Regions from separate parts of the Pseudalkalibacillus sp. Hm43 genome, predicted to be linked through region 2. Evidence: riboswitches for the same ligand, from Rfam matches in the RefSeq annotation. Region 2 holds a riboswitch; the other holds the start of a gene.
The links. Region 2 has a riboswitch for S-adenosylmethionine ahead of ACXQIQ_RS16225 (methionine ABC transporter ATP-binding protein). Riboswitches for the same ligand answer to the same signal wherever they lie in the genome.

Region 1: it holds a riboswitch for S-adenosylmethionine, as region 2 does, so the genes downstream of both, ACXQIQ_RS06920 (homoserine O-acetyltransferase family protein) here and ACXQIQ_RS16225 (methionine ABC transporter ATP-binding protein) in region 2, are expected to answer to the same signal.

Annotation. Positions count from the first base shown of each region.
Region 1 is NZ_CM135129.1:1,305,696-1,321,325, forward strand. It holds gene ACXQIQ_RS06890 (metal-dependent hydrolase) at 1-78, shown strand, start outside; gene ACXQIQ_RS06895 (GNAT family N-acetyltransferase) at 120-521, opposite strand; gene ACXQIQ_RS06900 (serine hydrolase domain-containing protein) at 578-1,573, opposite strand; gene ACXQIQ_RS06905 (DUF1540 domain-containing protein) at 1,891-2,049, shown strand; gene ACXQIQ_RS06910 (homoserine dehydrogenase) at 2,505-3,740, opposite strand; gene ACXQIQ_RS06915 (O-acetylhomoserine aminocarboxypropyltransferase/cysteine synthase family protein) at 3,854-5,176, opposite strand; gene ACXQIQ_RS06920 (homoserine O-acetyltransferase family protein) at 5,196-6,260, opposite strand; SAM riboswitch class I at 6,360-6,477, opposite strand; gene ACXQIQ_RS06925 (GNAT family N-acetyltransferase) at 6,615-7,175, opposite strand; gene ACXQIQ_RS06930 (hypothetical protein) at 7,388-7,573, opposite strand; gene ACXQIQ_RS06935 (sulfotransferase family 2 domain-containing protein) at 7,784-8,563, shown strand; gene ACXQIQ_RS06940 (hypothetical protein) at 8,604-9,026, opposite strand; gene ACXQIQ_RS06945 (TIM barrel protein) at 9,023-9,853, opposite strand; gene ACXQIQ_RS06950 (hypothetical protein) at 10,112-10,645, opposite strand; gene ACXQIQ_RS06955 (CotS family spore coat protein) at 11,025-12,044, opposite strand; gene ACXQIQ_RS06960 (glycosyltransferase family 4 protein) at 12,353-13,483, shown strand; gene ACXQIQ_RS06965 (CotS family spore coat protein) at 13,661-14,725, shown strand; gene ACXQIQ_RS06970 (hypothetical protein) at 14,718-15,185, shown strand; gene ACXQIQ_RS06975 (hypothetical protein) at 15,306-15,521, shown strand; gene ACXQIQ_RS06980 (hypothetical protein) at 15,559-15,630, shown strand, end outside.
Region 2 is NZ_CM135129.1:3,107,362-3,122,991, reverse strand. It holds gene ACXQIQ_RS16245 (hypothetical protein) at 136-279, opposite strand; gene ACXQIQ_RS16240 (carboxymuconolactone decarboxylase family protein) at 518-898, opposite strand; gene ACXQIQ_RS16235 (MetQ/NlpA family ABC transporter substrate-binding protein) at 1,057-1,872, opposite strand; gene ACXQIQ_RS16230 (methionine ABC transporter permease) at 1,889-2,557, opposite strand; gene ACXQIQ_RS16225 (methionine ABC transporter ATP-binding protein) at 2,535-3,575, opposite strand; SAM riboswitch class I at 3,731-3,843, opposite strand; gene ACXQIQ_RS16220 (TlpA disulfide reductase family protein) at 4,024-4,449, shown strand; gene ACXQIQ_RS16215 (hypothetical protein) at 4,417-4,770, opposite strand; gene ACXQIQ_RS16210 (anti-sigma factor domain-containing protein) at 5,023-6,354, opposite strand; gene sigI (RNA polymerase sigma-I factor) at 6,383-7,150, opposite strand; gene ACXQIQ_RS16200 (thioredoxin family protein) at 7,512-7,862, opposite strand; gene ACXQIQ_RS16195 (PQQ-dependent sugar dehydrogenase) at 7,890-8,978, opposite strand; gene ACXQIQ_RS16190 (toprim domain-containing protein) at 8,975-9,337, opposite strand; gene ACXQIQ_RS16185 (DUF2553 family protein) at 9,585-9,836, opposite strand; gene gcvH (glycine cleavage system protein GcvH) at 9,928-10,311, opposite strand; gene ACXQIQ_RS16175 (arsenate reductase family protein) at 10,413-10,769, opposite strand; gene ACXQIQ_RS16170 (LysE family translocator) at 10,980-11,633, shown strand; gene ACXQIQ_RS16165 (acyl-CoA dehydrogenase family protein) at 11,836-13,620, opposite strand; gene ACXQIQ_RS16160 (acetyl-CoA C-acetyltransferase) at 13,636-14,814, opposite strand; gene ACXQIQ_RS16155 (3-hydroxyacyl-CoA dehydrogenase/enoyl-CoA hydratase family protein) at 14,827-15,630, opposite strand, start outside.

The sequences.
Region 1 (15,630 bases), 1.8 Mb from region 2:
GTCGGCGATATGAAAGTGCTACCTGTTAACAAGCGCGGCATTAAGCTTCTCCTGCCGTTTTCGAATCAAGATTTTTAAAGTGTAAAAAAAAGCGTACACATTCGGTACGCTTTTTTCTGTTAGAGCTGCAATTTTAGTCCTTCATGGGAGGCTTTGAACCCGAGTTTTTCGTAAAACCGGATGGCGTCCTTTCGTTCTTTGTCAGATGTCAGTTGGACCAACTGACATCCTCTTTCTTTTGCTCGTTCAACGGCATATTGGATCAGCTGTGAACCAAGGCCTTTTCCGCGTGTTGCCGATGAGGTCCGAACACCTTCAATCGTTGCGCGCCAACCACCTTGTCGGGCAATGTGCGGTGTATAGGTGATCTGGATGACGCCAACGACTTCATCCCTTAGGCAAGCGACGATCAACTCGTTGTTCGGATCTTTGTCGATCGCGTGAAAAGCATCCGTATAACAATCTGGTAGTGGCTTTTCAAACCGCTCCCGCTTGCTCCCTAACACATCATCAGCAAGCATTGCTACGATTTTTTCCAGGTCGTGTTCTATCGCTGTTCTGAACTCTAGTTCTGTGTTCACTGGACTTTTTCTTTTATGAGTAACGGCTTTATTTGATCCATCAACTCAAAGGTGTTCACTTTTTCAAAGTTCCATAGCATGATGATGTTGATTTTCTCTTCGGGATATTGCCATACTTCCGATTTAAAACCAGGTGTTCCCCCAGGTACAAGTCTGAAATCCTTCCCTAAGAACCACCCATAGCCATATTTCAGATTCGGTGAAATTGTCGTCTGATGATAAGGCGTAAACATTTTCTCAGTTGATTCTTCAGAAAGCACAGAACCGTTGAGGATGGCGTTGCACCACGTGCTGAGGTCTCCAACCGTCGAATAGAGCTCGCCAGGCGCATCTACATCCGCCAACCTGTCATTTTTTGCGTTGATATACGTACCATCCTCAATAGAGTGGCCGTATGCGCGTCCGATGTTGATATTCTTCGGATCGTCTTGTCCCGTATTTTTCATATCGAGTGGTTTGAAAAACAGGTGATCAAGCAGTTGTTCGAACTTGAGACCGGTCACTTCCTCCATAATATAGCTCGTCATGATAAAACCTGTACTGCTGTAATCCCACTTCTCACCAGGTGTGAACATTTGCTCTTGATTGGATAAGTAGGTGAGAAAATCACCTTCCTCTTTATTCAGTTCGGCCATTTTCAACCTTAAGTCGTTTTCACCATAGATGTCGGGAAGTCCTGAAGTGTGATTAAGTAAGTGATGGAGTGTGATTTCTGGGTGGAGGTTTTCAAGGCTAGGTATGTAATGGCTCGGTTTTTGTTTCAAATCCAGCAATCCTTGTTCTTCCAACTTGAGGGCTGCAGCAGCGATGAACATTTTCGTCACAGAGGCGATATGGTATTTCGTCTCTACCGAATTGGGGACGCCAAGCTGAATGGATGCCTCCCCATACGCTTTTTTCATTAGGACCTCCCCATCCCTCTCGATCAGGATGGATCCGCTCAAGTAATTTTTCTCACTATACGCGTCAATTACTCTTTCTAACTCATTCATAAAAACTTTCCCCTCCCCAAAGATAAAAACTGCCATGCATCAATGATTATGGACAGTTTTGTTTCAAGTGATTTATGCGAGTGTCTCGATATGAGGTATTCTGTTTTTATTTGGAATATCCTGCTAGGAACTGTGACTCCCTCCACAGTTCCTACTTTCGACTCAAATTGATATGTTATTTAAATTTTCTGTCATTTTAGTGTACATTTTAAGAATTGAGGGTATGTAAGAGGCAATTGAATATAAATGATCCCACTTGATTGTATGAACTTTTGCGAAAAGGTCAACTCTAAAAACATGAAGGGTGGTGAATGATCATGGCACAAGATGTTTTATGTGAAGTAAGCAATTGTGTGCATAATCGTGATGGAAAGCAGTGCATGGCTGAGAAAATTTTCGTAGTCAGCCATAAAGGTGAAAAGGCACATAACAGTGAGGAAACAGATTGCAAGACGTTTGAACCACAAGGACTATAATGAAAATAGGGAAGGCAGCCAATGGCGTGGTTGCCTTCTTTCCTATTATTGATAATAATTATCAATCTTATACCCGACTAAGTCCATCATGGAGAGTAATTTATATGGTTCTTGAATAGCGGACAGATATGTACTTTTCATCTTCTTTATTTGCGTATCCTTCTTGTTCTGAGTGGTATTGAAATCCTTTTGCACAACCTTTATTTCGACTGGTCAGTTCCATTTCCTTCCTATACAAGTATCTGGCTTTCTGCAAAATGAGAATATAATCCGAAATTCAGATTTATAAACCAAAATAAGAATTTATAATCCAAATTCAGAAATTATAATCCAAACCCGGAAATTATAATCCAAACCCGGAAATTATAATCCAAACCCGGAAATTATAATCCAAAATCAGGATTTATAATCCAAAATTGAAAAAACACTCATCTGAAAATGAGTGTTTCTCCCCGTTATGCCGTTACGGAAGCTTTTCGGACTCCGGAAGGAAAGGTGCCGGAAATCGGATAGGCGACCAATCCAGGTGATTTTTCAACGATTTGCTCGACAACGGTCGGCCTCACTGTGACTACCTTTACCGCATGCAACTGACCATGGATCTGCAATGTGTGATCGATTTCCACCTTTCCTGGAACAGTCGTTTTACAGTTTCCGATTAGAAGGTAGGATTGCTCTTGCTCAACAGCGCATATATTAAGCTCTACTTTTCCAGGTAATACAGGCTCTTGAACGCCACGACCCACGTTCACCAAATCCTCCACTACTGCACTCGCTGTCGGGAACTTTCCGGCACCTGGTCCTTGGAGCTTCAACTGTCCGACGAAATCCCCTGTGATGACGAGAGCGTTGTCGACCCCTTCGACAGAATAAAGGGGATGATCTTCAGCTACCAATTTCGGTTCCACTCCGAGCGTCAACTTTCCTTCCCGCAACTCGAGTGATGCGATGTGCTTCAATCGGAATCCAAGCGCTTCCGCCACTTGAAGATCTTTTACCGAAACGTGCCGGATCCCTTTGTGGTTCACCTCGTCCCAGTTGACCCTGACCCCATACAATAACTCTGTCAGAATTACGGTTTTGAAAAAAGCGTCATGTCCATCGACGTCGTTGGACGGATCAGCCTCTGCATACCCCGCTTCCTGTGCCGCTGCCAACGCATCTGAGAAAGAACGACCTTTTTCACGTATTTCGGTCAGGATATAGTTAGAGGTTCCGTTCAGAATCGCGTCGATCTTCACCACCTGGTTGGCTTGGAGAAGCTGCTTCAACGTGCCGATCACCGGGATTCCGCCTGCGACTGCCGCTTCAAAAGACACCTCTACTCCATGGACTGCTGCCAGCTTTTTCAACTCATGCCCTTTATGTGCGAACAACTCCTTGTTCGCTGTGACCACATGACACCCTTTTTCAATGACACGCTTTAAGTACGTATAACCCGGTTCCACTCCGACGATTGCTTCAACCACAATATCCAAATCCGGTATGTGAAGAATCTCCTCGAAGTTCGATGTCACCAGTACGTCCTCATCAACCTCGCGAGATTTCGTTTCATCCTGGATCAGGACTCCGGCGACCTCGACCTCTTTGCCAAAAATCGTCCGGAGCCTATCTTGCTGTTTTTGAATGATCTCATACACACCGCTTCCAACAGTCCCGAAACCGAGTAACGCTATCTTCAATTTGGCCAATTTTTTACCTCCTTTTCTCAAACTACTATGAACCTGACCACCATACCTACCAACACGAGAACGAGAAAACTTCGAACATCCATAAGTGGTATGCGTTCTTTTTTCATAAAAGTTTAGCCGACCACTTTCGTTGTGTTGAAGGAGGAGAAGCCAGTCGCAACTTCGATCGCCTGCTCAAGGTCCTCAATCAGATCTTCGACGTTCTCGATGCCGACCGATAAACGGACCAGATCTTCCGTCACTCCTGAATCTTTCAACTGGTCCGGGGACAACTGCTGGTGCGTCGTACTTGCCGGATGGATGATCAAGCTCTTCGCGTCACCGACATTGGCGACATGCGACCAAAGAGCAACACTGTTGATGACCGCTGATCCTGAATCCCTTCCACCCTGGATACCGAACACGACAATCGAGCCTGCTCCTTTCGGCAAGTATTTTTTCGCCAGTTCATGGGATGGGTGATTTTCACTTTCCGGATACAACACCCATTTGACCGCCGGATGGTTTTCCAAGTATTCCACCACTTTACGAGTATTGGCGACGTGCTCCTTGATTCGCACGTGCAAGGTCTCCAAACCGAGTGCGATCTGGAACGCATTGTATGGGCTGATAGATGGCCCTGTATCACGTAAAAGCTGTACGCGCGCCTTCACGATGAAAGCTGCTTCAGGCAACGCTTCCGAATAGATGATGCCGTGATAGCTGTGATCCGGCTCTGTAAAACCAGGAAACTTCGGTGAGTTCCAGTCGAACTTTCCGGCGTCGACGATGATGCCACCGAGCGATGTGCCGTTCCCTCCAAGCCATTTCGTCGCAGAATGGATGACGATATCCGCTCCGTGATCGATCGGTCGCGAGAGATACGGTGTGGCGAACGTGTTATCGACGATCAACGGGATGCCTGCGTCATGGGCGACTTTCGCAACCGCTTCGATATCCAATACGTGAAGTCCCGGATTCCCGATCGTTTCTGCGAAAATCGCCTTCGTTTTCGGTGTGATTGCTCTTCTGAAGTTCTCTGGATCCTTCGGGTCGACGAAATGTGTCGTGATGCCGTGCTTTGGCAGCGTTGTCGCAAACAAGTTAAACGTCCCACCGTACAGAGTGGATGCGGAGACGACTTCATCCCCCGCTTCTGCGATGTTGAAGATGGCCGTTGAAATTGCCGCCATTCCGCTGGCCAGCGCCAAAGCGCCGATACCGCCTTCAAGTTGCGCCACCCGCTCTTCCACCGTCGTCACCGTCGGATTATGGATTCGCGAGTAAATGTAGCCTTCTTCTTTTAACGCGAATAAGTCCGCAGCATGATCCGTATTTTCGAACTTGTATGCGTTCGATTGATAGATTGGTAGCGCTCGCGCACCTGTTACAGGATCAGCCTGCAGACCACCATGTACCCCGATTGTTTCTAAACGATATTTCTTGTTTTCACTCATTTGAACCTCTCCTTTTCATTTATGCTTGTTTGTGTTGGACCAATGTGTCGAGCTCGGTTAATTTTTCCTGAATGAACCAGCCCCATTTTTCAAATTCGACGAGAAAGCCGTCATGACCGAATTTTGATTTCACCTCGTAAAACTCCGCGTATCCTCCTTCTTGCTGAATCGCTGAAATGAAACCTGCCAATACTTCCGACGGATAGACGAGATCCCGGGTGAATCCGACACCGAAAACCGGAACCTGATACCCGTGGATGACTTGCTCGAGGCCACCTCTTCCCCGGCCGATGTCGTGTGTGTTCATCACATCAAGCAGCGTCAAATAACTGTCTTTGTTGAATCGTTCCTGCAATTTTTCCCCTTGATAACTTAAGTAAGAAGCGATTTCGTACGTTGGAATTCCATCTTCTGCAATGCGCTGGTTTCGGTTGAACCGCTCATTGAAGAGCACATCCGAACGATAGGTCATCATGCCGATCATACGGGCGATGCTCAAGCCTTGGTCCCCTCCGTTCCGGATCGCTTCACCGGAAATATGGTTGAACGCGATGCCGTAGTCGCTTAAGGTTGGCGTCACTGCAATCGGAAACAGCGCATTCACGAACTCCGGATACATGAGTCCCCACTCAAGGACCTGCATGCCCCCAAGTGAACCGCCCATCACACCCTTCAACCGTTTGAACCCTAAGATTTTCAAAGCGACGTATTGGACTTCGACGAGATCCCGGACTGTGAGACGCGGAAAATGCTCCCCGTATGGCTCACCCTTTTTCGGATCCATTGACTGCGGACCGGTCGAGCCGTTGCACCCACCGAGTACATTGAAGGTGATGACCTGGTACTCTGTTGTATCGATATAGCCGCCATCCTCAATCAATCCTTTCCACCAGCCGGGTTCATCCTCTGTTCCCACAGTCAGATGTTGACCGGTCAGTGCGTGGCATACAAGAATCGCTGGGGCATCCCGTGGTCCGCACCGTTCATAAGCGAGTTCCACCTCCACCAGGCTCTCACCCGACTCAAGCGTAAAATTAGGAATCTGCACGATGCCCGTTTTGTAAAAGTTTTTCTGACTACTCACCAAATCGATCCCCCTTTGTCTCAGATTGATTTATGAAGATTCGAGAAACGTAAAAAGCCTCTCTGTATAGACAGAGAGGCAAAGTTAGCGAATTTGTCTCTCTCATCTCCCAAAGCGCATAAACGCCTTGCAGGATTTGGCACCATTTCAAACGTGACGTACGTTTGACGGTTGCCGGGCTTCATCGGGCCAGTCCCTCTGCCTCTCTTGATAAGAGCTTGCATATGAAATTAAGTTTTAAATTATCTGAATCTTAGCACGGTGATTTCAACGTGTCAACATCCAGATTTCAATTTTCCGAGTTGTACATCTATTCCTATTCAGAGTATAGCGAAAAAGTTCCAGCCAATTTTTTTAAACGGATTCTTTCTTCGGAACGATCGCACCTTTCTTGGAACGTAACGTCGTAATGAAACCGTCCAGCACCTCGTTGCTATAGACGAACCCTTTTCTTTTATAAAATTCGAGGGCCTTCTCATTGCCGTTGGAAACGAACACAAAGTAGTCCTCTACTTCCCGGTAGCTGTCGAGCCATTCCATCGACATGTTGAAAAGCTTGGACCCGATGCCGAGATCGCGGTACCCTTCATCGATGTAGAAGTTCGCCAAGCAGCCCACTTCTTCTCCCTCCACCGTATCCAGGTCGAAGAACGTGGCGAAATCCATGTCGTACGTCTCCTTAGGGGCGATGTTGGAATACACGTAAGCCACCGCTTTTCCATCGATCTTCGCGACCACGGTAAAATTATGTGTAGACCGTTGTACGGCAGGAATCATGCGCGATTCGAAGCTCATCGAGTCGAACAGCTCTGGGCGGAAATGCGCCATCGACTTCTGGAACTTCATCAATTTGTTGCAAAGGTCCCTGCAACATTCAATTTCGTCATCTTTGACGATTTCATATGTAATTTCCACTGGATTCACTCCTTTTTCAGCTCAAAACCTCCACTCGGTGGTCGGTTTTGGCACTTTTCGTGGGCGGTTTTGTAAAAAACAGCGTCGGTTTTAGAAAAATCAGGGGTGGTTTTAGAAAAATCCACTCTGGTTTTGCAAAAAATCACTGACGTTTTGTAAAAATGAAGGGTCGTTTTAGAAAAACGACCTACATTATTTTATGTGTGGGCCACCTATTTCTTTTTCACCGACTTCGACTTCGCTGATCCCGTAAACGGATTCATCTCGTACGTTAAGTCTTTACCAGCCGCTTGTTCCTCTTCATGAACTGCTTTTCCAATTGCTGCATAGTACCAGATTCCCGCGCCTAATGCGATGATTCCACCGACAACCGGCACCCAGACAAAGAACTGATCCATGTCGACCTCCTATGTCCTTTTACTCTTTTTCAAAGTTGTATACACTGAACCGCTATAAAACTAGCAGTTCGGCACCTTATACTCTTCTCCTTCTACATGAAAAATCCTCTTCCTAGGTGTGGAATAGGTGTTTCCTCCCATCACACAGGGATAAGGTCGTTCATATGATATATAATCGAGCATTGGACAACCCTTCTGGAGGTACACAATATGACAAGTCATAGTTTTCATAAACGTAAAATTGCGAACCACCTGATTACCCGGCCAATCCCTCTTTTTGATGAAGATTTTCCTATCATATTCTTCTGGAATCCTAAATGTGGATGTACTTCTCTCATAAAATGGTTTTTCTATCAAATCGGGAAGCTACAGGATGCTACGGAATACGATGAAATCATCCATACTTACAGAATGAAAATATTTGAACAACAAGACAACCATACGAATAAAATCCGGAAGCATTTGTTGGATGGGACGAAAGATGTTTATAAACTTGTCCGTGATCCTTATACGAGAGCCGTCAGCTCTTACTTCCATACACTCCGGACCCCGAGCATCATGAACTCGGTTGCTCCAGGCATGGATCAGGGATTGTCGTTCAAACAATTTCTGTATCGTGTTCAAAATATGGGAGTTGAACGTGGTAACATCAACGGGCATATGATACAGCAATATCTTGATGGTGAGAAGATGTTCATCAAGAACTTTATCAAGCTTGAACAATTCGCTCCCTCAATCAAAAAGATAGAGGAAAAGTATCAGCTACCCCCTTCACCGCTGGAGGAAATTATCAAATCTCCTCATCACGTCACCCAGAAGATGAATACCAGCGACAACCGTAACTTTGCCAACATGAGATTATCTAGCCAATCATTTTATCAACCTTTGCCACCATATGAAAATTTCTACGATCAAGATACCTTGCAATTAGTCAGTACAATTTATCAAAAGGATTTCATCAATTATGGGTACGACCTCAAAAAGATCTAAAGAAAAAGAGCTGATATGAAGTCAGCTCTTTTCTCATGATTTAACGTCCTGATGAAGTGCTAAAGTGCGTTTCTTCCCCGTTTTTGAAAATCGCAAGACGATCATAATCTCTGTCGAATTGGACTTCATAGATCATCCTGTTATCTAGCTCTTTGTTTTTATCTTCTGTTGTAGTTTGTTCCTCATAATAAATGTTCAAGGTATCGCCTTCTGGATCAACTTCGAAGTTACTGAAGCTTGAGGCTGCTTCACCTTGTTTCACGTTCCACCCGTTCAAAAATACATATATTCTTTCCCCTTGATCTTGAAAAAGGTAAATCCCATTCTCATCTTGTTCATTGAGAAAAAATGAGCTGATTTCTTTATCCAATTCATCCATTTTGACTTCCTTATGGACCAACTCGTTTTGACTACACCCTGCTGATAGAAGGAACACAACCAACATCACAAGTATTTTCTTCATCTTGAGATCTCCTGTTCTTGAGGAGCGATCGACTTCACCCATTCGAATCCTTCTTTTACAAAAGACGCACTTGGATCGGTATGCGGTGTGTGCTCAAATACAAACCGCAGCCCTTCAATACTCGCCAGATACTTCAGCAAAGGCTTTAGTGTGTACAACTCTCCTTCATAAGATGGATGTACCATCGTCCAAATGTACTTGTCACCGTGAAAAGTCACATTATGAATATGCGCGACAGCGATATGTTTTTCCCACTTTTTTATGTAATCGAGTGCGGATTCACCTTTTGCCATCAGGTAATCCCCAATGTCGATACAGAGCTTCAGACCATACGTGGACCACGTCTGCTCTGAAAATTGATGTAAATATTCGATGCCTGCAGTTGACCTGTTCAATCCAAGTTTCGGTTCACATACAATCGGCAGCTGATATCGTTCTTGGATAGTGCTTAATTTCTGAAGACCTTCCTCAATGCGCTCGTTGGCGTCTCCATCATTCTCCCCTTTAAAAAATGGAAAATGGACGAGCAGATACTCCGCACCTAGCGACGACAAGCGCTCCGCTTCCTCTTCAAGCCTTTTCCAGGCAAACGACGGATCGTGGACGACTTTTTCCAAAAGATCGTATTTACTATCCTGTCGAAACACTGGTGAATGAACACCAAAGCTTGCCCGATGTTTTTTACAAGTTTGCAAGAACAATTGAAAGTCTTCTTCCTTCGCAAATTCGCCAATTTCAATATGTTCGATTCCCTTCCAGAACAGATCCTCAAATCGATCTGGATCAGATAAGATGGTACTTCCGGATACTGCATAAGTCAAAGCCAAACTAAAACCCCCAATGAACAGCTATATTTCTACCATAAACATTTCATTATGAGCTCTTCATTTTCCTTCTATGAATTTGAGAAGTACATAAACGCAAAAAAGCATCCAACAGCGGATGCTCATAAGCGATTTCGTATAAAAAACTGGAAGAACTCCGCCCGAGTGGTTGGAGTCCTTGTGCTAGATATTAGAGCCCACTCTGAGCATAGTTGGAAAAAAGGCAGGGTGTTTGTCCATTTTCGCAAAACGAAAAAAGGATTACCAGCGCTTTTTCTTCTTTTTCTTGCAACGGCAAGTAAGCGGGTACGGAGAAGTCAAGATGTGTGTGTAAGAATCTACTGCATAGCCTTTAGAGCATTTGCATTTCTTGTGCTTCTTATGGCTCTTTTTGTGGTGGTGGCTGGATTTTTTACCTGAAGATCCTGAAGATCCTGAAGAACCATACGGATCATTGTACATGTACTTTTCGTTTCCATGTTTGCTTGCTTTCTTGTAAGCTTCAGATACCTTCTTGCAGCTTTTCTTACCTTTAGAATGTTTTTTGCCGGAAGATTTACCAGAGGACTTGCCTGAAGATTTGCCTGAGGACTTTCCAGAGGATTTACCAGAAGATTTGCCTTTACTGCATTTTCCAGATGACTTTCCGGATGATTTTCCAGAAGATTTACCGGAAGACTTACCAGAGCTCTTTCCTGAAGACTTTTTCTTCTCCTTTTTGTCATACTCAATTTCTACATGTTCTTCTTTTTCGGAGCTAGAAGAACATACGTAAATCTTTTCATTACTTTCCATTAAGATTTCCTCCTATTTTAGATGTGAAAGCTTGTACTTGCATTATATGTAGGGCGTGAGGAAACGTTATGGTCATCCGTTTAAATCTTCATCCAATTCGTATGAAAGACTAGTAAACACCCATATTTTCCATATCACTGGACTGAAGAAAAAGAGAATAGAGTACGAGACATCGTATAACAAACATAGGCCTTTTATCTTAATTGACGTAATAATCCGTTCAAATGATCAGAATACGCACTGAAATGAACAGAATAAGCAGTGAAATGCACAGATTCATCCTCAGATGACCAAAAAAAGCGTCCAAATGACCAGAATACACCTCCAAATAACAAGAAAAGGAGCGAACGACTAAGTTCACTCCTTCAAATCCTCTTTTTTATCCTAGATCCGAAATGATCCGGTTGATTTCAGTGACTTTCGCCCGCTCGAACTGCATCGCGATGGCCAATTCATCTTCCAGCACTTCATTTTTCTTTCCATACTTTTCGCGGGTAATTTCATGTAATTCATACGGAAACAGCATGTCAGTGAGCATGACCTTTTTCTGATCGACAGATAATGGATTGACTGACTCGTAGCCTTTCAGCATATGGTTGATGACATCGTCATTCCATACGCCTGTATCACCCATTGAAGGTATGATCATTTTACGTAAGTCCCGGATCGGTAAGTCGAATGTCGTTGTATCCAAGTCGATGACCCAAACTTCGTCATTCGCCAAAAGGGTATTCCCTGTTCCATAGTCCTGGTGGCATAGATTCGGTCTTGCCTTACACTGTGCGACCCACTCCGGATAATGAGAGTCTTGTAACTTCAGTAGCGTCTCTTCTCCAAAATCTATGAAATAATCAATCTCCTGCACATATAACTTGGAAAAAGGATCCTCAGGCGTCTTTTCCGCAAGCATCTTCCATGAGCGCATTTGCTGGCACCTTTTCACATAGTGGTTCGGCCATCTACCGAGCTTCGTAAAAATTGGGATTCCACTAGGCGGCACATAACCGACAGAATCCAAATGGTAGTTTGCAAGACCTTTCATGATCCATTCCATGTCCTCGGGTAGCGTGATGTCGAAGGTACGTCCTTCTACCCAATCATATAAGACGAAAAGGAACGGTCCCTGTTTCGCATACAGGCTACCCTGTTTCGTCGGTATGATCCCGGGTACTCTCGCACCTTTTTTCGCTAGATAATTCTGTGCATTGATGGAAAACAACGACTTCTTCTCAGGACGGTTCATCCTCTTCAAACAGCGCGGACCATCATCCGTCATGATCTTCCATACCAATGCCATCTGCCCGCCCTGGATCAGTTCGATACCTTGTACATTCACATCCCAGTGAACGATCAGCTTTTCTGCCAACCGCTGCAGACTCTCCAGCATCTCGGGGGTCATATCGGGGTTTGCCTCGGTCTCCTCGACCTCTTCTGTTTCCTCTACCCATTCTCTTTCATTGTTTTCTTCAAACTCTGAATTACGAGTTGCCATTCTTTCACCTTCCTATTGCTTAACATTCTCTTATTATGTGTATGGCGGAATAGAAGATATGTCCTAGTTACTCGTCCATCCCTTGCAAATAGGGCGGTTGATTCAGTAGATTCGCCTTTTTTGCATTCCGATTTAAGGATTTTGCACAAAGACTCGTCTAGCTTCGTAACATGAAGAGAACCTAAAAAAATTGGAAAAGCTTTGGAGGAAAGAGAATGAAAATAGCTTTAATTGCGACAGAAAAATTGCCTGTTCCTGCAATTAGAGGTGGAGCGATACAAATATACATCGAATCTGTTGCACCGATCATGGCAAAAAGACATGAAGTCACCGTGTATTCGATCCAAGACCCGAAATTACCGCATAAAGAAAATGTACAAGGGGTCCAGTACGTTCGGTTCGAAAGTGAGAACTTCTTAGATGGAATCATCCAACATATGAAGGAAGAAAGACACGATGTCGTTCATGTTTGCAACCGTCCACACTGGATCAACATTTTACATGACAAAGTTCCTGGACCGAAGTATATCTTGAGTGTCCATAATGAAATGTTTGCGGACGGTAAGATTGAACCAGAAGACGGAGAACGCTGTATTTCGACCGTTTCGAGAATCGTCACAGTCAGTGACTTCATCGGACGTACGATCACGGAACGATTTCCGAGTGCGGATGGAAAAGTGAAAACCGTCTACAGCGGTGTGGATCTGGATAGCTACCACCCAAAATGGACAAGTGAAGGGCGAAAAATCCGAAACCGTATGAGAGAGAGTCTAGGAATTGAAGGGAAGAATGTCATCCTTTTCGTAGGAAGGTTAAGTAAGGTAAAAGGACCTCATATCCTCATCCAATCCTTACCTGAAATCATCAAACAGCATCCGGATACGTATTTGGTATTCGTCGGATCGAAATGGTTCGGAGATGATTTCGTCAACAACTATGTCAAGTATCTATATCGACTTGGAACGTTGCACATGGATAACGTGAAATTCATCAAATTCGTTGAACCTTCCGATATCCCGAACTACTATTCCATGGCCGATGTTTTCGTATGCTGTTCGCAATGGCGTGAGCCGCTGGCACGCGTACACTATGAAGCTATGGCTGCTGGTCTCCCGATCATCACGACCAACCGGGGCGGGAATAAAGAGGTCATCCAGACGGGTGGCAACGGTTATGCCATCGACAATTTCGATGATCCGTTCGAGTATTCGAAGCACATCAATAAGTTGCTGGATAGTCGATCTCTATGTGAAAAGATCGGTAAAAAAGGTCGTTCCATCGCTGAAGAATCTTTCGGATTCGAACGAGTGGCACGACAGCTTCAACAAGTATATGGAAACGCTTAACCTTAAAAAACACGACTACGATAAAAACGAAAGGATGGGACTTGAATGGAGAATGAACAACTCCGACACGATTTCATCGAGGAAATCGATGAAGAACAACTTGAAAAAGCGATAGAAGAACTTGAAGAAGATGATGGCCAGAATCTTCTCGAAGAACTGCCCGATGAAGAAGAGGAAATGTCTTCTCAGTTAAAAGACGTCAATCAATATGCCGAGCGCGTATTAAGATATTACCCGATCAAGGTGAATGGAATCAAACTCAAATCCAGCAAAAGCGGACGTACGAAATGGATCGTGGATACCGATCAAGGAAAAATGGTGCTGAAACAAGCCATCATGCCACCCGGAAGAATGCTTTTCATCAGCAACGCACACGAGCACCTTCAGGAGAACGGCGTTCCAATCGCAAAAATCATCAAAACCAAAGGCGGGGGCCTCTGTGTAGCCGCGGATGACCATGCATTCATCCTTTATGAACACCATGAAGGTAAAGAAGTGCTGTATTACAGTCGGAACCATTTGAAAAAAATCATGGAATTCATGGCAGACTTCCACATCAAATCGAAAGGATTCCATCCGATTGAAGGAACGAAGAAACGACGTCGAGTCGGAAAATGGGAAAAGCTTTATCGCTGGAAGCTTCAAGAATTGGAAGGATTCAAAAAGCTCGCCCAGAACTATCAGACCGATCCATTTTCTGAACTGTTCCTTCAACATGTCGATCAAATGCTGGAACTAGGCAGACAATCTTTAGAAGAACTCGACCATGCGGAATTCGAAAGCTGGACGAAAGATGTCATTGAATCGAAGATGTTCTGTCAACAGGACTTCACTTTGGCTCGATTGATCTTGAAAGACGATGAAATTTTCATGAGTGAACTTCATTCCGTCAACCACGATCTCCCTTCTCGAGATTTGAGATTGTTCCTGACTAAGGTCATGAAGAAGCAACACGTATGGGACAGCCAGCTATGTTGCGAAATGTTGAGAGCTTACGACCGCAAAAACCCACTCACAAAAGGGAATTACAAAGTCCTCTGGACCGATCTGAAATTCCCGCACCTCTTCTGCGCGATCATCCACAAATATTATTTAAGCCAAAAGAAAGCCTGGTCCGATGAAAAATATTTAGCAGCGCTGAAAAATACGATCGCGGTCGAAACGACAAAAATGGATTTCATCCACCAGTTCGATGACATGGTCGAACGCATCAAATTAGAAGGAGCGAAGGACAATGAGTAAACACATTGATATTCCAGTCGTCGATCTCGAGGAATTCGTGTTCTCCCCACCTGGTGCAATGGGTTGGAGTGAATCCGAATATCAAAGAGTGATGGACGAAGAACCGGATGCTTCAATGACCAACTTCTCCAACCTCTATAACATCCGAAAAGAATCCAAGCAATTGAATGTACTCCCACCTGTCGGAGAGATCGATTTAGAAGAAACGTATACCATCGAACAAGAAGAAACGCACAAAGAACCTATTCATGAACCTGTCTTGGAAGAAGTACCACAACTCGAAGAAACAGAAGTGGAAGAAACGGAAGAGATTGAAGAAGAGGAAAAAGAACTTGTGGCACCACACAAAATTCCGGAAGTGGTCCTCAATTACAAATTGAAGGTCAAGAAGTTGTCGACGACCCCATCTCTCAACAACAAAAAGAATGTGAAACAAAGCAGCATCTTCGCAAGAGGGTAAGCTTCAGTATATCTCGATTTGAAATTCTTCCCCCTCGTTCAGCACGTACCCAAACAAATGATAGGAAACCCCATATCTTAATGGTAGTAAGATTAACTCAATAAAAAGGAGGAGTATGTCTTGTTTCGTAATAATGATGAAGTTTTGGCTCTTATTACAAACTGTTTGAGCAAGAAAACTTTCTCAGAAATTGAAGTCAAGATCAAGATGCCGAATGGAGACGAAGTGGAGATCGAATTGCAAGGGGATTCTTTACCGAAAGGAAAACCTTCAAAGCCTTGGGTTTCGAATGAAGTGTTAGTGAAGAGGATCAACTCTGCCCCTTCCCTACGCTAAGGAATTCAGATCACCCGAATAGAAGGAGGGGTATAAAGTGTCAAAACACAAAAACCGGTTGTTACAAGAATTAGCCGAGTGTTTATCGGGACATCCCGGTTCTAAGATC
Region 2 (15,630 bases):
AGTTTTCTCGTTTTCGCGCTCCGAAAGAGCCTTCAGTAAATATAAAAGGACCTTATCTAGTGTGCGATAAGGTCCAAAAATATATGAGCTCATTTCTTGTGACGATCTTTGCTGTAGCTTGATTTTTCTTGTAGCTTATGACTTATTGACTTTCCCCGTAAATTCGCTAAGCATTTGTTGACTTCGCTTATACTCCTGCTCACGTTTACGTTCGATTTCCATACGCTTCTCTAGGCTGCGTGCATATTGCGCATAACCTATTCCGTGATTTTGGTGCATGGCTTTCTCCATTTCACCGGTATGGTTCGTGTCAATCTGATGGATAATGAATCAATCCTTTCGGGTTTATTCAATAATATTTTCACTACAGATATTACCCTACCAGTAATTTGATTAAACCCCAAATTCCATATGAATGGATTATTCGCACTGTGCCTTCTTCACAACCATTGGTGAAGTTTTACGGGAATCATTGATACATTTCCCCCGAATACATCCCGTTTTCTCATAATTCTGATTAATGTTTCATCTGGCTCAGATCTGCAATCGCTTCTTGGACAAGCGTAACAGACTGACTCATTGCTGCCCCTCCACCAAAGGCAGCACAAACGCCGACTGATTCAAGGATTTCTTCCTCAGTACATCCTTGGTCGAGGCATCCTTTTGTATGGTAGATGATGCAATATTCATCCTGAGAATAGATACTGATTCCTAAGGCAATCAGTTGCTTTTCTTTCTTCGTCAATTTCCCGGCTTTGAAACAAGACTCTGTAAAAGCATTGTACTTACGTGCGATGTCGGGCATTTTTTCCGTAAATACGCCAAGTCCATGTTTGTAATCCATCAATGCCGCTTCAGTCGGTGTTCCAGGTTGCTGATGAGTTTCCTTCTGGTTCATAGCATTCACTCCTTACATACTCAAATATTTCTCATAGTTAGTATGAATCTTCCTGAGAATTGTATCCCCCGAAAGGAATGAATTTTTCACGTAAAGTAAACTTGGCAAAGCGTGTAATAAAAAAAGAGTGCCGACGTATCGACACTCTTGTGGGCAGGTTATTCACTGACCGGAACGACTGCTCCACCGTATTCTTTGTTGATGAAGTCTTGGATTTCTTTCGAACGAAGCACTTCAACAAGCGCTTTGATGTTCTTGTTGTCTTCATCGCCTTTGTTTACCGCGATGATGTTCACGTAAGGAGAGTCGGATCCTTCAAGCGCAATTGCGTCATCTTTCGGACTCAAGCCAGCATCAATGGCATAGTTCGTATTGATGACGACTGCATCTCCTTCACCGTTGTTGAAAATCTTAGGAAGAAGCCCAGCTTCAACATCTGCTTTAAAATTCAGTTCTTTCGGATTATCGGCAATATCTTTAACAGTGGCTTCTGACTTTTCAACGCCTTCTTTCAATGTAAGCAAGCCTTTGCTTTCCAGCATCGATAGAATACGACCATGATCGGCAACGGAATTACTCATGATAATCGTAGCACCCTTCGGAAGGTCTTCCAGGCTCTCGTGTTTTTTCGAATAAACACCGATTGGCTCAATGTGTATCCCGCCTGCATTTTCAAATTCATAGCCATGTTCTTTCATTTGTGATTTCAAATAAGGTATGTGTTGGAAGTAGTTCGCATCCAATTCTTTGTTATCAAGGCTTTTGTTCGGAATCACATAATCCTGGAACGTCTCAATTTCAAGATCAATGCCCTTTTCTTCAAGTAGTGGTTTTGCTTCTTCTAAAATTTCAGCATGAGGAACGTTGGACGCACCGACGACCAACTCTTCTCCGCCGCTGCCACTCGCTCCACCGCAAGCTGCTAATACCGTAATGACCAATGCAAAACTAATAATGGATAAAAACTTTTTCATGTTGCTTCCCTCCAAATTATCGTTTGTCTGTATTTTGTGTCAAAATATCGCCCATCCATTGGATGAGGAATACAATCACCAAGATGATAATCGTCGCAATCAACGTCACGTCGTTCTGATTTCGTTGGAACCCATCCAAGAAGGCCAGTGTTCCAAGTCCACCTGCACCGACGACGCCTGCCATCGCGGTATAAGAAATCAATGCGATTGCGGTAACCGTTATACCTGAAATCAAGGCAGGTAAGGATTCCGGCAGCAGAACTTTATAAATGATCTGCCAGTCGGTCGCTCCCATCGATTTTGCCGCTTCAATCACACCCTTATCGATTTCTCGCAGTGCAATTTCAACCATTCTTGCGTAAAAAGGTGCTGCCCCTATGATTAACGCTGGAAGCGCCGCTTCAGCTCCAAGCATAGACCCGACCAACCAGGTTGTGAAAGGCACCAGCAAAATGATCAATATGATGAATGGAATAGACCGGAATATGTTCACGACTGCAGCAACGACCGTTTGTATCGGCTTGTTCTGCCATAAGCCTCCTCTTTCTGTCAGGAAGAGGAGCAACCCTAAAATGATCCCCAGTACGAATGTGGCGCTGACAGAAATGACCGTCATGTATAAGGTCTCAAGCGTAGCTTCCCACATATCCTCCCAATCGACATTAGGAAACAGGTTTGTCAGCATGTGTAATCACCTCAACTTCTACTTCTTGCTGTCTGATATAGCTGATCGCCTTTTCCAATTCACCAGGTTCACCTTCGAGTTGGATGAACAGTGTGCCATAAGCACCGTCTCTCGTTTGTGAAATCTTTCCTTGTAAAATGTTTGCGTTGATTTGGAATTGACGGATCAGATCGCTGATGAGTGGTCGCTCAGCAGTACCGCCGACGAACGTCAGTTTCACAACCTTGTGATTCTCACCTTTTTCAATGAGATGTTGGATCGTTTCATCGGTTTCTTCTGGCTCTGTGACTTGCTTGACAAAGTCTCTCGTAATCGTTTGTTCAGGTGAACGGAATACTTCCAGGACCGGTCCTTGTTCCACGACTCGTCCTTCTTCCATTACCGCGACCCGATTACAAATCTTCCGGATGACGTGCATTTCGTGTGTAATCAGCACAATCGTCAAACCGAGTTTCTCGTTGATATCGACGAGCAGGTTCAAAATGGAATCTGTCGTTTTCGGATCAAGAGCGGATGTCGCTTCGTCACACAATAAGACATCCGGATTATTGGCCAGTGCCCTTGCAATTCCGACACGTTGTTTCTGACCTCCACTCAACTGGGACGGATACGAATCTCCGCGCCCTTTCAGCCCGACAAGTTCAATCAACTCCTCCACCCGTTTTTCACGTTCTTCTTTACCGATGCCTGAAATCTCCAGTGGGAATGAGATGTTCTCTCTCACCGTACGGCTCCATAGTAAGTTGAAGTGTTGAAAGATCATCCCGATGTTTTGTCGTGCAACACGGAGTTGTTTGCTGTTCAAGCTGGTGAGTGCTTGGCCGTTGATGTCGACTGAGCCCTCAGTCGGGCGCTCCAACATGTTCAACATCCGAATCAACGTACTCTTACCGGCACCACTATATCCGATGACCCCGAAGATCTCTCCTTTTTCAATCGTAAGATTTACTCGGTCCACTGCATTCAGGGTGCCGTCCTTTGTATAGAAGACTTTTTTAATATCTTTTAAAGTGATCAAGTCGTTCATCTCCTTCCTAACCCTTATCATCCGCATATTCGTCTCTGTAAATGTAAAGGACCCACGGCAAATCCAAGCCATCTGTCTAAGGCTCGGTTAAATGCAAAAAAACCTTTCCACTCGAAAATGAGCAGAAAGGTTTATAGGATCTCTCCATCTCATCTTCCAGAGTCTCTCACTCTGCAGGATTTGGCACCTTTCAAACCCATAATGGTTTGATGGTTGCCGGGCTTCATCGGGCCAGTCCCTCCGCCGCTCTTGATAAGATTTTATTTAATTCGTTAAAAACTTTATCACTTTAGTTTATTTAAGCATGAATGCATTGTAGCATGTGATATTTTTAGGTGTCAATCATTTTTTACTGCATGTTTTCAAACACATATGTTACTTTCATATTAGACGTTTTCGGTTATGCTAAAAGTACATTTGGTCGTAGGAGGCATAAAAAATGACTGAAAAAGCAGCTTTCAGCCTGAGAGATCTTCAATCGAATGAAGTTATATCTTTGTCCCACTATTCGGGTAAACCCGTGATATTGCAATTCTGGGTTTCCTGGTGTCCAGATTGCATGCGGGAAGTCCCCCTTCTGGAACAATTTTATAAGTCCATGAACAATGATGAACTCATCGTTTTAACAGTGAATGTTACCGGAAGAGAAGGCGCAATAGAACAACGTGATGCTTTCATAGAAAAGAATCAATTGACTGTACCCGTTCTAGAAGATGATGGCACCAAGGTTTATGATCTATTCAACTGCACTTCTGTACCGACGACGGTCTTGCTTGATGCAGAACATCGCATCCAGGATGTTTATTCCGATAAGGATAAGTTCCAAGATATTTTATACGGCATCACTCGTTTGTTGCCCCGATAAGTAGAAGATGGATTCCAGTTTTAGAACCGTTCTATAAGATGCATCCATATGAATTTCTTTTCGGCTGATCAACTCAGATAGCTTCACTCTACCCTCAATAAGTGATTTTAGCGCTTCAGTAGATCCCGTTATTTCAACGACACTTTGCGGTTGATCCGTTTGGGTGATGACCTTACAGGAACGTTTTCGTATATGGACGGAAATACGCTCTTCAGTAGACGAGAGCGCGACGACGAAATCCTGCAAACGGAAAAATGGCGATAAATAATTTTGTTTTTCAAACCTCACCTTGAACGCCTCAATAACCAGATCAATCCCCATGATTTCCCCCTCGCTTTCTACAATAACTTTTCGATGGGGGTATCGTATGTCCTCTAAGAAACGTTCGACACTTTCTCAAGCATAATTCGAGATATTTTTTCTTTCATAAGGGTTTGATATCTGGTTTCGTGCACACATTAGCCCTCCATAAGGGCACCAAATCTTTCGTGCATCCAAAAAAGCGTCCCCCTAAGGGAACGCTTTATGTAATTAAGCATTACAAAATTTCATGACGTAGAGCCATGATTTCGATTAACTCGCTTTGTTGTGGATGAATTGGATTTTCAATAAGTCCAACTGCTTCAAATGTTCCGCAGGTTTCTCGAGCCGTTCACCGATTTTAATGTTGATCTTCAGCTTCAAACCCTCTTCATCTTTATCCTCCGAAGAGTTTGAAGAGTTGGATGGCTTAGAATCTTTGCGACTGACATTGTTGTCACCATCCTCGTCTTCCTCTTCGCGTTCACCGTCTTCACGATCGTTTTCTTCGCCTTCGTCATCCCGTTCTGCATCCTTTGGAGACTCTTCTCGTTGTTCCTCATCTTCGTCTTCGTTGTCATCAGACTTCGGTTTTTGTACAGCTGCAGGTGCGGTAGTTTTAGGCTGTTTTACTTCTTTAGGCGTTTCTTTAGGCGCCGCCGATTCAACAGATTTATTCACTTTCTGTTGAATCGTTTCTTTATTCTCTTTCGTTTGATTCGTGTTGATCGGTTTAGCACCGTTGTCATCTTTAAGACCGGTTTGTTCTACTGGATGATCGAGTGCTGGAGCTTCTGGAGCTTTTGGTAAAGCCGCGTCTTCTGTTGAATCTGTAGCTTCTTCCTCATTTCCAGCAGCAACTAGCTTTCTCAGTTCAGAAAAAGATAGTGTGCGTACATGATTCACTTCAAGTGATTCATCTTGTTCCATCGCATCTTGATACACGAGGAATTTCCCCATGGATAAACCAAGTTCATTCGCTTTATTACGTGTATCTGAAGACGTTTCCATAACGGATACGACGATACTCGTGTTCTCAATGCTCTTATCAGACCGAATTTGCTTGATTGCATCATCTAGACGTTTACGTAATTCAGAAGATACATCACCTTTTTCAAATGAAGAGGTGATCAGGAGATCGTCATATGTGTCGAAATAGCCATATTCTTCGAGCATCTCAAATAAAGACTCGGAAAAATACAACAATGACGAATCTACGTACCCATCAGAGCCCTCTAATAGACTTTTAGCGTCTTCATTCAACGCACGGACTTTGATGATATTCATTTCTTTATCAACCGCGACTTCGATACTTGGGTTGATGTCAAAGCTGACATAAGCTGCAGCAGAAGCCTTCTGATGGCCAAAAGGCATCCCACCTGCTACTAAAACGAATACAATAAGGGCAACTAACGCAAGTGAGAATGAAGGTAATAGTACACGGTTCGGGCGAAAGGCAATACCTGCACCATCCGTAGGACAGATGTATTCCTGACCTACTTCTGGTTGGTCGCCTTTTTTCAGCCGAACCTGTTCAAAACTGCCATCTTTCGTCATGATTACAGCTTTGCGCTTTGAAACTTTCATGATAAGGCCGCGTTTCACTCATTGGTCCCTCCCTTCAATTGATTGATCAAGAGGGCTCAATGTAGGATCTAAGCGATGTATACCCTCCAATGTAAATCAATGCTATTGCTATTATATATTTTCGATTCCGTTCGATCGTTTTACGACTGCAAGAGACCATATTTAATAAATCTTTTATTGGCAGTTGTTTTTTCTCAACTAGATAAGACGCTAACTTCTCATCTTCAGCCAAGAGCTGAGCAATCTTTTTGGCGTTTTCACGAGCATCGATATGCTTTGGACAATTTTTACTTAACACTTTGAAGGTAATGCTATAATCTTTCAACAATTCCTGGTATTCTTCGATCTCATAAACGCGGTTTTCGACCTGTAGCTGTTGATCATAATGATGAATCGCAGCTTGTTGTTCTGCGTAACTGTCTTCTAGACGTCCTTCTTCATCTGTTTCCTCTGGTTCGAGGAAAACATATCGATTCTGACGAGCTTCTTTTCGGATGAAGTCAATGACACGTCGACGGATGACCATATCTGCAAAAGTAAGGAAACGGCTTCCCTGTCCTTCTTGATATTGATTGATCGCTTCATTGAACGCTGTCAATCCGATACTATATTCATCTCTCGATTGATCGATATATTGATTGCATACTTTAGAAGTTACTTTTTTAATGAAGGGTTGATAATCCTCTAGTAACTCGTTGCGGAGTTCTTCGTCTCCTCGGGCAATTCTTTTTACTTTATCTTCTATGGTAACATTTTTCTTTACTGCTTTATTGAAGTTCGGTTTCATTAGTAAGTTCATATTCATTGATGTCATTTTTGTATCCACCTCGCTACGGACAAGTTATTTAACTTTTTTGATTGAGGATTTCCTAAACGAATTTATATGATATAAAACGAAATTTTGTATTTAGGATTAATGAATCCATAATTCATTTATATCATTATTTTCGCCGTTTGGAGGATACAATTTGATAACAATGTTACAAGCCCTTTAACAATTGTAACATGCTTTTATTAAGACTGATTAGGGTGAATTTTGTAACAATAGTCCCTGTATTTGCTAAAAAACTCTATAATACCAATAGGAAAACGCTTACTTTTATACAATAAAAAAACAACCTTATTCTCATTATTTTTGTTGAGAAAGGTTGTTTTTTGACATAAATCAGGAAGATTTATCCACTACTTTTTTGAGTATTCTGGTTGAAATTTAGGATTTTATGATAGATATTGTCGACAGATTGAAAGGAATATAGCTTTTCTACGATTTTACCATCATGCAAAAAGGTCAAACAAGGGACACTTGTGATCTCCCAATCCTTTGCGACAGAAGGCATTTGGTTCAAGTTGCAAGCCAAAACCTCCTGTTCTTGACGGTTTGGATCATCCAGCGTAGCCAGGACAACCTCTAACATCTGTCTTGCCAATTTACACGTCCCGCACAATGGGGTATAGAAATATAGGATCGTAGAAGAGCGTTTGAATCGTTTGTGCATAATTTGTTCATAGGTTGCTTCACGTATCATAGATGGTTGCCCTGCCTCCTGAGTACCTTATTCATCTAAAGAAAACTTAATTAATTGATCGTCGTTTTCACTCGGATTTCCCCTACCATCTGTATTATTAGTGACAGCATATAGGGTTCCATCTACAATCTTAACATCACGCATCCGGCCAAATCCATCTTTCCACTTTTCATGGGTACCCTTCGCCAGGTCAAATACCCTGATTTGTTTGCCAGCGAGTAAGGCTACATAAACCTTATCTCCGGAAATAGCCATACCTGAAGGTGCCCAGGTGGTCTCACCTGAATGGAACACTGGTCGGATCAATCCTTCCTGCTCTTCATCTCCTTGGATAATCGGCCAACCATAATTACCGCCAGGCACGATCTCATTGATTTCATCATGTGCGCTTTGCCCATGCTCTGAACTGTACATCTTCCCTTCCGAAGTCCACCCAAGCCCTTGCGGATTACGGTGTCCATATGAATAAATCGGAGAGTCCTCAAAAGGGTTATCAGAAGGGATGGACCCATCAAGGTTAAGTCTGAGGATTTTTCCACCTAAAGTGTTCAAGTCCTGAGCTTGATCTTCGTCCCCAGCATCACCAGTAGTAATATAGAGCTTATCATCCGGACCGATTGCAAGCCGTCCCCCGTTATGGATACGTCCTCCAGGAATGCCCTCAATCAGAACATCGCTCTCTTGCCACTCACTTTTCTGTTTTTTTACTTTGACGACTCGATTCTGGAGACGGCCATCCTCTTCGTATGTATGATAGAGGATCGCTTCTTGTGGCTCAGACTGATTACCGAGTACGACAATTCCGAGCAGACCACCTTCTGTTCTAGCCACTACAGGCTTGTTCAGATTTACGGATTGTAGTTGAACAGAATCGTCCTTAACACTCATGATTTCACCAGTTCGCCCAGACAAATAGTAGACCGTGTCATCAATGACATTGATCTGCCATGGGACTTTGAGCTTCGTGGCTATTATTTCAGCGTCTTCACGTTCTCCACCGTTCACTTGTTGAGTTGTATCTTCAGATGCGTTCTGCTTCCCTTCAGAAGGCATCTGCTCTTGATCCGAACATCCAACTAACACAATCATAAGAATGGCACTCAAGAGAATCCTCATGTTGCACCTCCGTTGAATAAATAACGCTGATCAATTCGGAAATTGGCATTCATTAAAATTTTTGCCAGATACATTAAAGGCGTTTCAGCGACTTCTTTATAAACACTCTGCGTATGAAGATGCGTTGCGTTCGGCAATTCTCTTTTCAACGTTTTCCTCAACTTATGTCCTGCATCATCTTCATCTACAAGGATGTAGATCTCCCGATGCTCGATCAAATCAATCAATTCTTCCAGCTTTGTAAAACTGATCGTTCCATGTGTACAGATGATTTCGACAGGTTCACTGATCAGTTTCTTGACCTTTTCTCGGTCCGTTTTCCCCTCAACGATTAATACTTTCGTCTCTATCTCATCCATATCGAACCCACCATGTCATTTATTTAAAATCTCTAACCGCTTCGATCTATTGATTTTAAGCAAAAATCACGACACTCCTGCGGGAACAGCGGACCAAGCGAGACCCCACAGCGAACTCAAAAATATACACCACAACTATGGCAAGTGAGCGAGGAGGCTCGCGGTTCGCCCGCGGAAAGGGAGTGATTTGCAGCAAAAATCAACTCTCATCATAAAAGAAAAAGCAACGATCGCTTGGATCGCTGCTTTAACACCAACCGAATTCGCAATCGTCAACTAGTTGTTGCTGACCTTGAGCTTTAGGAGCTGAATTTGAATCTTGACGGAAGATCTTGTCCCCTTCAAATTCAAACCCTTCTCCCATCTCATACAAATTCCCCTGATTGGTAAATCGGATTTTTCCTATTATATCTTTGTTCAAGTACAGAGACATAGAACCTTGATCCATTTTACCGTAGACCTTATTCGTGACATCTGTTCGACGAATGTTCTGGTCCATACTGTCACACCCTTCCACTAGCATAATATCGTTATATTACCCAGCTGTGATGTACATGAATCTTTCTTATGTTCTGTAAGATCGCTGTATATTATTCTTCGCTGACCATCTTCTGATATCCTTCTGAATCCATCAGTTTCTCAAGTTCTGACTCATCAGACATTTCAACCACGATCATCCAAGCTTTTTCATATGGAGATTCGTTTACGAATTCAGGACTATCTTCAAGGTCTTCGTTGATCTCAACGACTTTACCGCTAAGTGGTGCATACAATTCAGATACCGTCTTAACGGATTCTACACTCCCGAAAGGCTCGTCCACTTCAATTTCGTCGCCCACTTCTGGAAGCTCAACGAAAACGATGTCGCCAAGCTCATCTTGAGCGAATGCCGTAATCCCGATATGTGCTTTGTTTCCTTCAACTTTTACCCATTCGTGTTCTTCTGAATAACGCAGTTCCTTTGGAAATTCCATTCTTATCCCTCCATTAGTTTCATCAGCTTCTTAAAAGGTCCATTTCATAAAGTCCTTCTACAGTAATACTATTATAAAACAGTCCACATTCGCAATCTGTTCTACTTCCATGTTTGGTCGAATGTGTCCTCTTTAAACCCGACGGTAACGTTTTCTCCATCTGTAACGATTGGTCGCTTGATCAACATGCCTTCTGAGGCAAGCAATTCCAACAACTCATCTTGTGATGCAGTTTTCATTCGTTCCTTCATGTCGAGCTCACGATATTTTTTCCCGCTCGTATTGAAGAACTTCTTCAGCTCTAAACCACTCTTTTCGTGTAGAGAAGCAAGTTCTTCTTTAGAAGGAGGGTTTTCGACGATATGTACGTTTTCATAAGAAACCCCTTGATCATCCAACCACTTTTTCGCTTTCTTACAAGTTGAACAATTAGGGTACTCATAGACCGTTAATGACAAGTTCGACACTCCTTACACTATATTCTGTATTTTCTAAAAGAGCTCAGTTCCATTCTATCATAAACCTCCTGAGAATACGCATTCAAGCTCAGGCTGGTTCATTTTATCCTATATCATCATTTCGTATTCCATATTGACGGTTCTATTGAAGCTTTTTTCTACATTTATTAGTAGAGACAATAGAGACAAGCTACTTAAAGGAGAGTGCTCATGCTTGCTACGATATCCAGCTACATCATTCTAGGGCTTTCCATTGCAGCTCCAATCGGTCCGATCAATATTGAAATCATCAAAAGAGGATTATTATATGGATTTTGGGCTGCATTACTGGTTGGTGCTGGCGGCATTTCCTCTGATCTTATCCTAATGGCCCTGATGTTCTTCGGGCTCTCACATATCATGACCTTCGTTTGGGTCAAAATTGCATTGACCTTGCTCGGTTGTTTCATTTTGATCCAATCCGGCTTGAACAATTTGAGAATGACCGCTTGGATGGAAAATGGGGAGAATCCTGAGCAGCGGAATGGGCAAGTAAATGCTCGTTCCTATTTGTCCGGTATGACGATTGCAGCATCGAACCCGATGAACTTGCTTTTCTGGCTTGGAATTTATGGATCAGTGTTAAGCGGGGTCCTTCAAGAAAGCAATCACCTCCATGCGTTTCTAGTGAGCAGTCTCGTTTTCATCGGTATTGGCTTGTGGAATTTAAACCTGGCGTTCACGGTTCATTTTGGACGGTTGTTAATGAATACTCGGATCATGAAAGGAGTAAACATCGTTGCCAGCTTTGTTTTGATCGGATTTGGCATCAAGTTCGGCTGGATCGGGGTAACAGAGTTGGTTTCGGAACTAGGTTGGGTGTGAACATTTGCTACAACTTGTGGAATTTTAGCCTCGACTTATGGAACTTTCGTCTCCACTTGGGGAACTTTCACATCAACTTGGGGAATTTAATTCCTTCTTACTACTCATCGCCCATTGAAAAAAGGTCCTCCATTCGGGGAGGACCTTTTTCGAGAGAGTTTGTTTTTCAAATAGGAAAAGAGAGAGTTTTCATTAATAGTTGTTAAACGACGTATCTTTCTTCTTCCAACAACACTTCAGCAATTTCACGCTTCTTTTTCACAACATTAACTGGCGTGTAACGCGTCAACTTCTTCAATGCGGAAAGCATCATACGTAGCTGATCTCCATCTTCAATGGCAACGATGGATTCTTTCGCATGCGCTTCAATACGCTCAAATGCTTCCTGACAATAGACTTCCGTTAACAAGATCTTTTGCTTCGCTTTTTCAGCACCGACTTTTTGAATCGCTTTTTCCGTACGCAATACGACCGACTCGATTGCATACGCTTCACTTACGATGTCAGCTACGTTCGAAAGCACTTCTTGTTCATGCTCCAGCTTTTCTCCGTATTTCTGTACACCCAGTCCAGCAATCATCAAGAAAATCTTCTTCGCGTTCTTGATGAACTGTTTTTCTTGTGCGAGCGGCTCGTTATCCAACTCTTCAGGCATGAGCATCATCAACTCGTTCTGAAGCTCTGTCGCTTTTTGAAGAAGTGGCAATTCACCTTTCATCGCTTTTCTTAACAACGTACCTGGTACCAATAGACGGTTGATTTCATTCGTACCCTCGAAGATTCGGTTGATACGGGAGTCACGGTACATATTCTCGACTTCATACTCGGACATGAAGCCATATCCACCGTGGATCTGAACTGCTTCATCAACCACATAGTCCAACACTTCGGAAGCGAAGACCTTGTTCAATGAACATTCAATCGCGTACTCCGCAATCCCCTTCGCTAACAATGAGCCGTCCTTCTGCTCTTCTGCTGACAGGACACCCAGTCGATCCTCGTACATGCCGACTGTACGATAGACAGAGCTTTCTGCCGCATAAGATTTCGCAGCCATTGTCGCTAATTTCTCTTGAATCAATGTGAAACGAGAGATCGGTTGCTTGAACTGTTGGCGCTCATTCGCATATTTAATTGAGACTTCAAGTGCACGTTTTGCTGCCCCTACACAGCCAACGGCAAGCTTGTAACGTCCGATGTTCAAAATGTTGAATGCGATGACGTGTCCGCGTCCTGCATCACCTAACAAGTTTTCTTTCGGTACGTACGCATCTTCTAAAATCAACGTACGAGTAGATGAACCTTTGATTCCCATTTTCTTTTCTTCTGGACCTGTGGATACGCCTTCGAACTCACGCTCGACGATGAAAGCGGAGAACTTGTCGCCATCGATCTTCGCGTATACGACGAATACATCTGCGAACGCAGAGTTCGTGATCCACTGCTTTTCACCGTTCAAGATGTAATGGGTTCCAGCGTCGTTCAACTTGGCAACGGTTTTTGCACCTAGTGCATCAGATCCTGAACCTGGCTCAGTCAGTGCATACGCTGCAATACGCTTACCACTTGAAAGATCCGGCAAATACTTTTGCTTCTGCTCTTCATTTCCGAACAATACAATCGGTAAAGATCCAATCCCGACATGTGCTCCGTAACTGAGTGAGAACGAGCGAGCTCTCGAGAATTTCTCTGTAATCAGAGAAGAACTAATCTTATCAAGTGCCAATCCACCATACTCTTCAGGAACATCCGCACCTAGTAGTCCTAACTCTCCCGCTTTCGTCAACAAGTTACGTGAAATATCAAACTCGTGATTCTCAATCTTCTCAAGCTGAGGGACGACTTCCTTTACGACAAAATCCTCTGTCGTTTTCCCCATCATGATTTGTTCATCGGTAAAATCTTCAGGCGTGTAGACGTTTTGCGCCTCCACTTCCTCCACTAGAAAACTTCCGCCTTTTGCTGCTTTTTCAACACTGCTCGACATAGGTTTTACCTCCCTTTACTGAATTAATTCGAATACACCAGCGGCACCCATTCCGCCACCGATACACATCGTCACAACACCAAACTGTTCATTTCTGCGAATCATTTCATGCATCAAAGTCAACGTAAGCTTCGCGCCACTGCATCCTAGTGGATGACCTAATGCGATTGCTCCACCATTGACGTTCACCTTCTCCTCATCTAATCCGAGATGTCGGATCACCTGGATGGATTGGGAAGCGAAGGCTTCATTCAGTTCGAACAATCCAATGTCCGACTGTTCCAAACCAGCGAGCTTCAAGGCTTTCGGTATCGCTTCAATCGGTCCGACACCCATGATTTCCGGTGCGACACCTGCTACCGCAAACGAACGGAACTTCAGGATCGGCTTCAATCCTTCCGCTTCTGCTTTTTCACGGTTCATAACGAGTACGGAAGCTGCTCCATCACTCATTTGAGAGGAGTTTCCTGCCGTAACGCTACCTTTCGGCGAAAAGGCTGGTCGTAATTTCCCAAGCACCTCGAGGGATGTATCCGCTCGGACACCTTCGTCCTTTGAAAACGTCATCATTTTTTCTTGCAATTTATTGTTTTCATCCACCCAGCGTTTTGCTACTTCAACCGGTACGACCTCATCATCAAACTTACCTTCAGAAATCGCTTTGGCTGCTCGTTGGTGGCTGCGTAATGCAAATTGATCTTGATCTTCGCGTGAAATTTCGAATCGTTTAGCGACTTCTTCTGCTGTATACCCCATTCCCATGTAGTACTCCGGTCGGGAATCGAGCAATTTCACGTTCGGCTTCACGACGTGACCCGGAACAGGAACGAGACTCATCGACTCTGCTCCTCCAGCGATGATCGAATTCGCATGGCCGATCATAATCCGCTCCGCGCCGTATGCGATACTTTGCAAACCAGAGGAACAATAACGGTTGATCGTAATGGCCGGAACATTGTCTGGAAGACCAGCCAATCCACCGATCAAGCGAGCCATGTTCATCCCTTGTTCCGCTTCTGGAATGGAACAACCCATAATCAGGTCATCAATCGGTCCATCATATCCTCCTGCCCTTTTAAGTGTTTCTTTTACCGTAAGAGCTCCGAGGTCATCCGGACGCACATTGGCGAGCGTCCCTTTCTTCGCTTTTCCGACAGGTGTTCTTGCACCTGCCACAATCACTGCTTCTTGCATCTTCACCCCTCCTTAGTTGCGTAATGGCTTTCCTTTGACGAGCATATGTTGCATCCGTTGTTGAGTTAGCGGTTCTCCAGCCAAACTCAAGAATGCTTCCCGTTCAAGGTCGAGTAGATACTGTTCATCGACGAGCGTTCCTTCAGGTACGTTTCCACCTGCGATGACATACGCTAATTTTTTCGCGATTTTCAAATCATGATCGGATATCATGTTTCCAAATTTCATCGTTTGTGCACCGAGATACATCGTTGCATAACCTGCTTCACCAGCAACAGGGATCAATTTACGCTGTGGCGGACGGTATCCTCTGTTGAAGAGTGACAAGACTTGTTGCTTCGCATCATAAATGAGGTGATCCCCATTCACGCTGATTCCGTCTTGTGGTCGTAAGAATCCAGCTTCCTTCGCTTCGTGAGCTGATGTAGAAACCTTCGCCATTGCAATCGATTCAAACGTCTGAATGGCGATTTTCTGCAAGTCCGGCTTCACATCTTTCGGTACTTGATCCAACAAGCGTGTGTAGAGTTCTTTGTTTCCACCACCGCCAGGGATGATACCGACACCGACTTCGACTAGACCCATATACGTTTCAAATGAAGCTTGTAGGCCAGCTGCTGGTAGGGATACTTCCGTACCACCGCCGAGTGTCATGTTAAACGGCGCTACTACGACCGGTTTGGCACTGTAACGGACTCTCGCCATCGTTTGTTGGAATTGACGGACCATGTAGTCAAGCTCGAAGAAGTTATCGTCCTGCGCTTCCATCATGATCAGCATCAAGTTCGCACCGACACAGAAGTTTTTCCCCTGGTT